Mumia flava: one gene and its partner. The protein of the gene in region 1 interacts with the protein of each later gene in a pairwise test. Links are inferred from orthologs where the notes say so. Each region holds a gene or a part of one and is shown in the gene's direction. Other genes may lie near its edges.

What was found. The genes of interacting proteins can lie anywhere in the genome.
Region 2: the proteins of rplL (region 1) and dnaE interact in binary tests that used the Escherichia coli proteins (3 or more experiments, as listed by UniProt). The link is inferred for Mumia flava from one-to-one orthologs.

The regions. Positions count from the first base shown.
Region 1 is NZ_PGEZ01000001.1:2,688,240-2,691,886, forward strand. What follows is about bases 404-3,110. They hold rplL (50S ribosomal protein L7/L12), read left to right. Parts: upstream 404-1,412; coding sequence 1,413-1,808; downstream 1,809-3,110. Other genes in these bases: CLV56_RS12565 (SCO4651 family lipoprotein), read left to right, coding at 404-480; rplJ (50S ribosomal protein L10), read left to right, coding at 771-1,355; CLV56_RS12580 (DUF6801 domain-containing protein), read left to right, coding at 2,103-3,110. Also shown: more of CLV56_RS12565, read left to right, coding at 1-403; more of CLV56_RS12580, read left to right, coding at 3,111-3,131; CLV56_RS12585 (ABC transporter ATP-binding protein), read left to right, coding at 3,202-3,647. UniProt on the Escherichia coli protein: The binding site for several of the GTPase factors involved in protein synthesis (IF-2, EF-Tu, EF-G and RF3). Is thus essential for accurate translation.
Region 2 is NZ_PGEZ01000001.1:222,073-226,162, reverse strand. It holds dnaE (DNA polymerase III subunit alpha), read left to right. Parts: upstream 1-353; coding sequence 354-3,890; downstream 3,891-4,090. Other genes in the region: CLV56_RS01050 (hypothetical protein), read left to right, coding at 3,944-4,090; CLV56_RS01060 (IclR family transcriptional regulator), read left to right, coding at 1-250. UniProt on the Escherichia coli protein: DNA polymerase III is a complex, multichain enzyme responsible for most of the replicative synthesis in bacteria. This DNA polymerase also exhibits 3' to 5' exonuclease activity. The alpha chain is the DNA polymerase catalytic subunit.

The DNA.
Region 1 (3,647 bases):
GACCTGATCTTCACCGGCGGGCTCGTCTACCTCCGTCTGCCGGCGATGACGGGGGAGAAGTGGATCAAGGCCGATCCCGACGACCCGACGGCGCAGCAGCTGACCGGCTCGTTCGGGCAGATGAAGGAGCAGATGGACCCGTCGAAGGGTCTCGAGATGCTCGAGGGTGCGATCACCGACGTCGAGAACACCGGTGAGACCGAGCAGCTCGACGGCGTGGAGGCGGTGCGCTACGACGTCACCGTCGACACCGCGAAGCTCGGCGACGGCTCGCTCGGCGCGGGTCTGCCGAAGGAGATCGTGTACTCCTACTGGCTCGGACCGGACGACCTGCCGCGCAAGGTGCTGTTCGAGCTGACCGGCGCGCAGGCCGAGATGACCTACTCCGACTGGGGCGAGCCGGTCGACGTGGAGGTTCCCGCGAAGAAGGACACGATGAAGCTCGACCAGGTTCCCGGTCTCGGCGCCCTCGGCGGCTGAGTCGCGCTCCACCCAGACGACCCGTACGGACCCCGATTTGGGATCCGTACGGGTCGTCCCGTAATCTGGTCGTTGACCGAAGACCGCCGGTGGTTCGTGGCGCTTGCGCCATGGATCGAAGGTCCCGCAGACGCGGGCGGCCTGCGCAGGTACGTAGCTCACGCACACTCGTGCGTCACGCCCCGTGCTCTGCGCCGGGGCGTTCGTCATCTCCGGAGTCCTCGTGCGCCGGTGGCCTTCGTACGGATCGGGTGCCCGCCGTCCTGGCGGGTACGACACGAAGGAGAACCATGGCGCGACCGGACAAGGCCGCGGCGGTTGCCGAGCTGGCGGAGGAGTTCCGCAGCTCGAACGGCGCCGTGCTGACCGAGTACCGCGGTCTCACCGTGAAGCAGCTGCAGGACCTGCGCCGCTCGCTCGGTGAGAACGTCAACTACGCCGTGGCCAAGAACACGCTGACCAAGATCGCGGCTCGCGACGCGGGTGTCGACGGTGTCGACGACCTGCTGAACGGCCCGACGGCCATCGCCTTCATCAAGGGTGACCCGGTCGAGGTCGCGAAGAGTCTGCGTGACTTCGCCAAGGCGAACGACAAGCTCGTCATCAAGGGCGGCTTCCTCGACGGGAGCGCGCTCGATGCGGACGAGATCAAGAAGCTGGCCGACCTCGAGTCGCGCGAGGTCCTCCTCGCCAAGCTCGCGGGCGGCATGAAGGCGAACCTCTCGAAGGCCGCCTCGCTGTTCCAGGCACCGCTCGCTCAGGCGGCGCGTGCCGTGGGCGCCCTGCAGACCAAGGTCGAGCAGGACCCGTCCAGCGCCTCGGCTCCGGCCGAGGCCGACTCTGCCCCGGCCGACGCCGAGGGCTCCGAGGGCTAGGGCCCGACACACACGATCGACCCCCCTCGGGGTCCCCGACCAGAAAGGACGCCAACCATGGCGAAGCTCAGCACCGAGGACCTGCTGGACGCCTTCAAGGAGATGACCCTCCTGGAGCTCAGCGAGTTCGTGAAGCAGTTCGAGGACACCTTCGACGTCACCGCCGCGGCTCCGGTCGCGGCCGTCGCCGCGGCCCCGGCCGCCGGTGGCGCCGACGCCGGCGCCGCTGCTGCCGAGGAGAAGGACGAGTTCGACGTCGTCCTCGAGTCGGCCGGCGACAAGAAGATCCAGGTCATCAAGGAGGTGCGTGGCCTCACGAGCCTCGGCCTCAAGGAGGCCAAGGATCTCGTCGAGGGCGCGCCGAAGCCGATCCTCGAGGGCGTCAACAAGGAGACCGCGGACAAGGCGAAGGAGGCCCTCGAGGCCGCCGGCGCCAGCGTCACCCTGAAGTGACCGCGCGGCTCTGAGGAGCCATCTGCACGACGGGCGTCCACCCTGCGGGGTGGGCGCCCGTCGTCGTGTCCGTGGAGGCCGGCGGTGCCCCGACGGCCTCGATCCCGACCCTCGGCGGCTGCTCCGTGTTGCCAACTCGTGACCTGAATCCCGTGGGATTCGGTTGTGAGATGTCGCACAGTAGATTGTGGGTTGTGCCACAGTGAAACTTCCGGTTACAGTCCACCTTGTTACTCGGGGGTAGCCGTGTGGTGAACCCGCGACGTCCATGGGTTCGCTTGGGAGGGAGAACCGATGAGCCTCAGCGCTCACATCCGACGAGGCCTCGGCCTCACCGCCGCCGCGGGCCTGGCTGTCGCCGGCCTGCAGGTCTCGGTCGCCGCGCCGGCCAGTGCAGCCGCTGCATCGATCAACCAGGTTTCGTACACCTGCACGGCCGAGCACTTCGCCGTCGACGCCGCGATGGGTGGTCCTCGCGAGTTCCTGGTGAATGCGCGGACGACCCTTCCCGACACCGTCGCGAGCGGAGACACGATTCCGCAGACCCGGGCAGAGCTCGACCTCGTGATGCCTGCACCGCTGGTAGACCGTGTCCGAGACGACATGGAGGTCGACCGGGTGGCAGGCACCGCATCGTCCACGGTGTTCATCCAGGGCGTGGCAGTCGGCGGCGAGGTGGTCGGTGAGCTGCAGCCCCAGGTCGTCGGCCTCGAGTCCGACTGGACGACCCTCCCGAACAGTGGGTCCCACACGATCCCGGCTGCCGGCACCGTCGAAGCCATCACGGTTCCCGACCTTCCGGACGGCAACGGTCTGATCTATGTCCAGATGCCCAAGAGGTTCGTCCTCGACGCACTCCTGGACCCGCCGGTCCTCGGTACGGTCGGTACACCGAGTGTGCCCGCGGTCCTGAACTGTGTCCGCAACTCCGACGAGCCGGCGGACCGCATCATCGGCACGATCGCCGTCGGCGAAGGATGCACTCAGATCGAGTGCCCGCTTGGCGAGGAGCCGGATGACGGTGGCAACGGCGGAAACGGCGGCGGTGGCGACAACGGTGGCAACGGCGGCGGTGGCTCGGACGAGGAGCCACCCTACGACCCGTACAACCCCGAGGACCCGAACAACCCCGAGGGCGCCGACTACAGCAACGACGGTGACGGCGGCTCGGGCGGTGACAGCTCGGACGTGGCCTCGTACACGACGACCGCGCTGCCGGCGACCGGCTCACCGCTCGGACTCGGCCTGATCGCCGTGCTCGCTGCGGCCGTCGTGGGCCGGGTCGCGCTCGGGATCCGCAACCGGCGGCGATCGAAGGCCTGAGCAGGTTCATCCTGGTGGGTCCCCGGGAGACATCCCGGGGACCCTGTCCCCCCGAAGGAGAAAACGGCTCATGGGAACCGAGGTTCGTGTCGAGGGCCTGACGAAGGCGTTCGGCAAGCAGATGATCTGGCGTGATGTCAGTCTGACGCTCCCGGCCGGCGAGATCAGCGTGATGCTGGGCCCGTCGGGCACGGGCAAGTCCGTCTTCCTGAAGACGATCATCGGCCTGATCAAGCCCGACGAGGGGCACGTGTTCATCGAGGGCACCGACATCGCCACCTGCAGCGAGCGGGAGCTGTACGACGTGCGCAAGCTGTTCGGTGTGCTGTTCCAGGACGGCGCGATGTTCGGCTCGATGACGCTGTACGACAACGTCGCGTTCCCGCTGCGCGAGCACACGCGCAAGAACGAGACCGAGATCCGCGAGATCGTCATGGAGAAGATGGAGATGGTCGGCCTCGCCGGCGCGGAGACCAAGCTCCCTGGCGAGATCTCGGGCGGGATGCGCAAACGAGC
Region 2 (4,090 bases), 2.5 Mb from region 1 along the record:
GGGCGTGTCGATGGATGCGGAGGAGAACGAGCTCGGGGTCTGCTGTGTGGGAGCGGCCGTCGTCGACAGGCGCTCGCGCCCGGTCGCCGCGATCAGCGTCTCGGGTCCGGCGGCGCGCATGACGGCGTCGCGGCGGGCCGAGATCGCACCGCTGGTCCGTGACGCTGCCCGGGCCATCGAGGAGGCCCTGGGCTACCGCGGTCGGGTTCCCGCACCGGTTCCGGGGGCGCCGACCGAGGCGTCTCGATGACCTTTCCCGAGCGGCTCCGCGTGCCGCCCGAATCCCGTCGGTGGGCGCGACTAGAGTATGAGTCCTTCCCCGGTCCGCATCGTCTTGAGGAGGCCCCTGCCTGATGTCGAGCCGAGACTCGTTCGTGCACCTGCACGTCCACACGGAGTACTCGATGCTCGACGGTGCAGCGCGGCTGTCGGACATGTTCGCCCGGACGGCCGACCTCGGCATGGACGCGATCGCCATGACCGACCACGGCAACGTCTTCGGCGCGTACGACTTCTACAGCAAGGCACGGGCCGCCGGGGTGAAGCCGATCATCGGGATGGAGGCGTACCTCACGCCCGACACCCACCGCGGCGAGCGCAAGCGCGTCCAGTGGAACAAGGGGGGCGACGACGACGTCTCCGGCGGCGGCGCGTTCACCCACATGACGCTGCTGGCCGAGTCGACCACGGGGATGCACAACCTCTTCCGGCTGTCGTCGCGCTCGTCGCTGGAGGGGTTCTTCTACAAGCCTCGTGCGGACCGCGAGCTGCTGGCCGAGTACGCCGAGGGCCTGATCGCGACCACGGGCTGCCCGTCCGGCGAGGTGCAGACCTGGCTACGGATCGGCGACTACGACAAGGCGCGTGCGTCGGCCGCGGAGTTCCGCGACATCTTCGGCAAGGACAACTTCTTCGTCGAGCTGATGGACCACGGCCTGTCGATCGAGAATCGCGTCCGCGACGGCCTGCTCCGCCTCGCCAAGGACCTCGATCTGAGGCTCGTCGCGACCAACGACTCGCACTACACCCACCCTGAGGACGCGACCGCGCACGGCGCGCTGCTGTGCGTCCAGTCGGGCAAGACGCTGCAGGACCCGACGCGCTTCAAGTTCGACGGGGACGGCTACTACATCAAGTCGCCGCAGGAGATGCGGGCGATCTGGGAGGACCAGGCGGGCCTGCGGGAGGCGTGCGACAGCACGCTGCTGATCGCCGAGCGGTGCAACGTCGAGTTCACCGAGGGCGAGGGCCGCTTCATGCCCCGGTACCCGGTGCCCGAGGGCGAGAGCGAGACCTCCTGGTTCATCAAGGAGGTCGAGCGCGGACTCCAGGCCCGCTACCCCGAGGGGGTCCCGGACTACGCCCGCAAGCAGGCCGAGTACGAGACCGAGGTCATCATCGGCAAGGGCTACCCGGGCTACTTCCTGGTCGTCGCCGACTTCATCAACTGGGCCAAGGAGCAGGGCATCCGGGTCGGCCCGGGGCGCGGGTCCGGTGCAGGCTCGATGTGCGCGTACGCGATGCGGATCACCGACCTGGACCCGATCCCGCACGGCCTGATCTTCGAGCGGTTCCTCAACCCCGAGCGCAAGTCGATGCCGGACTTCGACGTCGACTTCGACGAGCGCCGGCGCGGTGAGGTGATCCGCTACGTCACCGAGAAGTACGGCGACGACCGGGTGGCGATGATCGTCACCTACGGCACGATCAAGGCCAAGCAGGCCGTCAAGGACGCCTCCCGCGTGCTGGGATACCCGTTCTCCATGGGGGAGCGGATCACCAAGGCGATGCCGCCGGCGGTGATGGGCAAGGACGTCCCGCTCAAGCAGATCTTCGACGAGACCCACAACCGCTACAGCGAGGGCGGCGAGTTCCGTGCGCTGTACGACTCCGACCCGGACGCGAAGAAGGTCGTCGACACCGCCGAGGGCCTGGAGGGCCTGAAGCGGCAGTGGGGGGTGCACGCGGCCGGGATCATCATGTCGAGCGAGCCGCTGCTCGACATCGTCCCGGTGATGAAGCGCGAGCAGGACGGCGCGATCATCACCCAGTTCGACTACCCGACGTGCGAGACGCTCGGGCTGGTCAAGATGGACTTCCTGGGGCTTCGCAACCTCACCGTGCTCGACGACGCGCTCGAGAACATCGCGAACAACCGCGGCGAGCAGGTCGTCCTGGAGGACCTGGGTCTGGACGACCCGGACGCGTACGCCTTGCTGTCGCGCGGCGACTCACTCGGGGTGTTCCAGCTCGACGGCGGGCCGATGCGGGCGCTGCTGCGCCTGATGAAGCCCGACAACTTCGAGGACATCTCGGCGCTGATCGCCCTGTACCGCCCGGGCCCGATGGGCGCGGACTCCCACACGAACTACGCCCTGCGCAAGATCGGCCGCCAGGAGATCACGCCGATCCACCCCGAGCTGGCCGAGCCGCTCGAGGAGATCCTGTCGACCAGCTACGGCCTGATCATCTATCAGGAGCAGGTCATGGCGATCGCGCAGAAGCTCGCCGGCTACTCCCTCGGCCAAGCCGACCTGCTCCGGCGCGCGATGGGCAAGAAGAAGAAGGAGGTTCTCGACGCCGAGTACGAGAACTTCGAAGCCGGGATGAAGGCGAACGGCTACTCGCCCGCGGCCGTGAAGACGCTGTGGGACATCCTGCTGCCGTTCTCCGACTACGCGTTCAACAAGGCGCACTCGGCGGCGTACGGCGTGGTGTCCTACTGGACGGCCTACCTCAAGGCGCACTACCCGGCCGAGTACATGGCGGCCCTCCTGACCAGCGTCCGCGGCGACAAGGACAAGTCCGCGATCTACCTGAACGAGTGCCGCCGGATGGGCATCAAGGTGCTCCCGCCCGACGTCAACGACTCGGAGGCCAACTTCACCGCGGTCGACAACGACATCCGGTTCGGCCTGTCGGCGATCCGCAACGTCGGCCACAACGTCGTCGATGCCATCACGGCCGCCCGCGAGGCCGAGGGCGCCTACGCCGACTTCTCCGACTTCATGGAGAAGGTGCCGCCGGTCGTCTGCAACAAGCGGGTGATCGAGTCCCTGATCAAGGCCGGCGCCTTCGACTCGCTGAAGCACTTCCGGCGCGCGCTGGTGACGGTCCACGAGGACGCCGTCGACCAGTACGTCGACATCAAGCGCAACGCAGCGATCGGTCAGGACTCGCTGTTCGCGGGTCTCGACGACCAGGCTGCGGGCTTCGCCGGCGCGAGCGTCGCGGTGCCCGACGTCGAGGAGTGGGACAAGACGACGCTGCTGGCGCACGAGCGCGAGATGCTCGGTCTGTACGTCTCCGACCACCCGTTGTTCGGACTCGAGCACGTGCTGCGTGCGGTCAGCGACTGCACGATCGGCGAGGTGATCGCCGACGAGGAGCGCCCGGACAACAGCAACGTGACCGTGGCCGGGCTGGTCACGGGGATCCAGCGCAAGCTGACGAAGAAGGGTGATCCGTGGGCGATCGTGACCGTCGAGGACCTCGAGGGTGCGATCAACGTGATGCTCTTCCCGTCGGTCTACACGTTGTCGGGCCATCTGCTGGTCGAGGACGCCGTGGTCGTCGTGAAGGGCCGGTTGCGCCGCAAGGAGGACACCCCTGAGATCAGTGCGACCGAGGTGAGCGCCGCCGACCTGTCCGTCGGGACGGAGGGGCCGGTCGTGATCTCGGTGCCGACGTCGCGCTGCACCGCCGGTGTCGTCGAGCAGCTGCGTGACGTGCTGGCGAGCCATCCCGGTGCGACCGAGGTGCACCTGCGGCTGGTCGGCAACCGCAGCACCAAGGTGATGCGGTTGGACGCCCGCCTGCGGGTGAGCCCGTCGTCCTCGCTGATCGCCGATCTCAAGGCGCTCCTGGGGCCGGGCTGCCTCGCGTCGTGACGTCGGTCGGGGGCGCGGTGTTCGCGCCGGGTGACGCGCGCGATGATGGTGCGATGGCCGACCGACCGGACGACTCACGCGCAGGACGACGTGTCGCCGCCGTGTTGCTGGCCTACGTCCTCGCGGGGATTCTCGCGGGCGTGCTGTGGGCCTGGCTGGCCGACCCGGTCCAGTTCACCGTCGTCGGCGGCGACGACGGC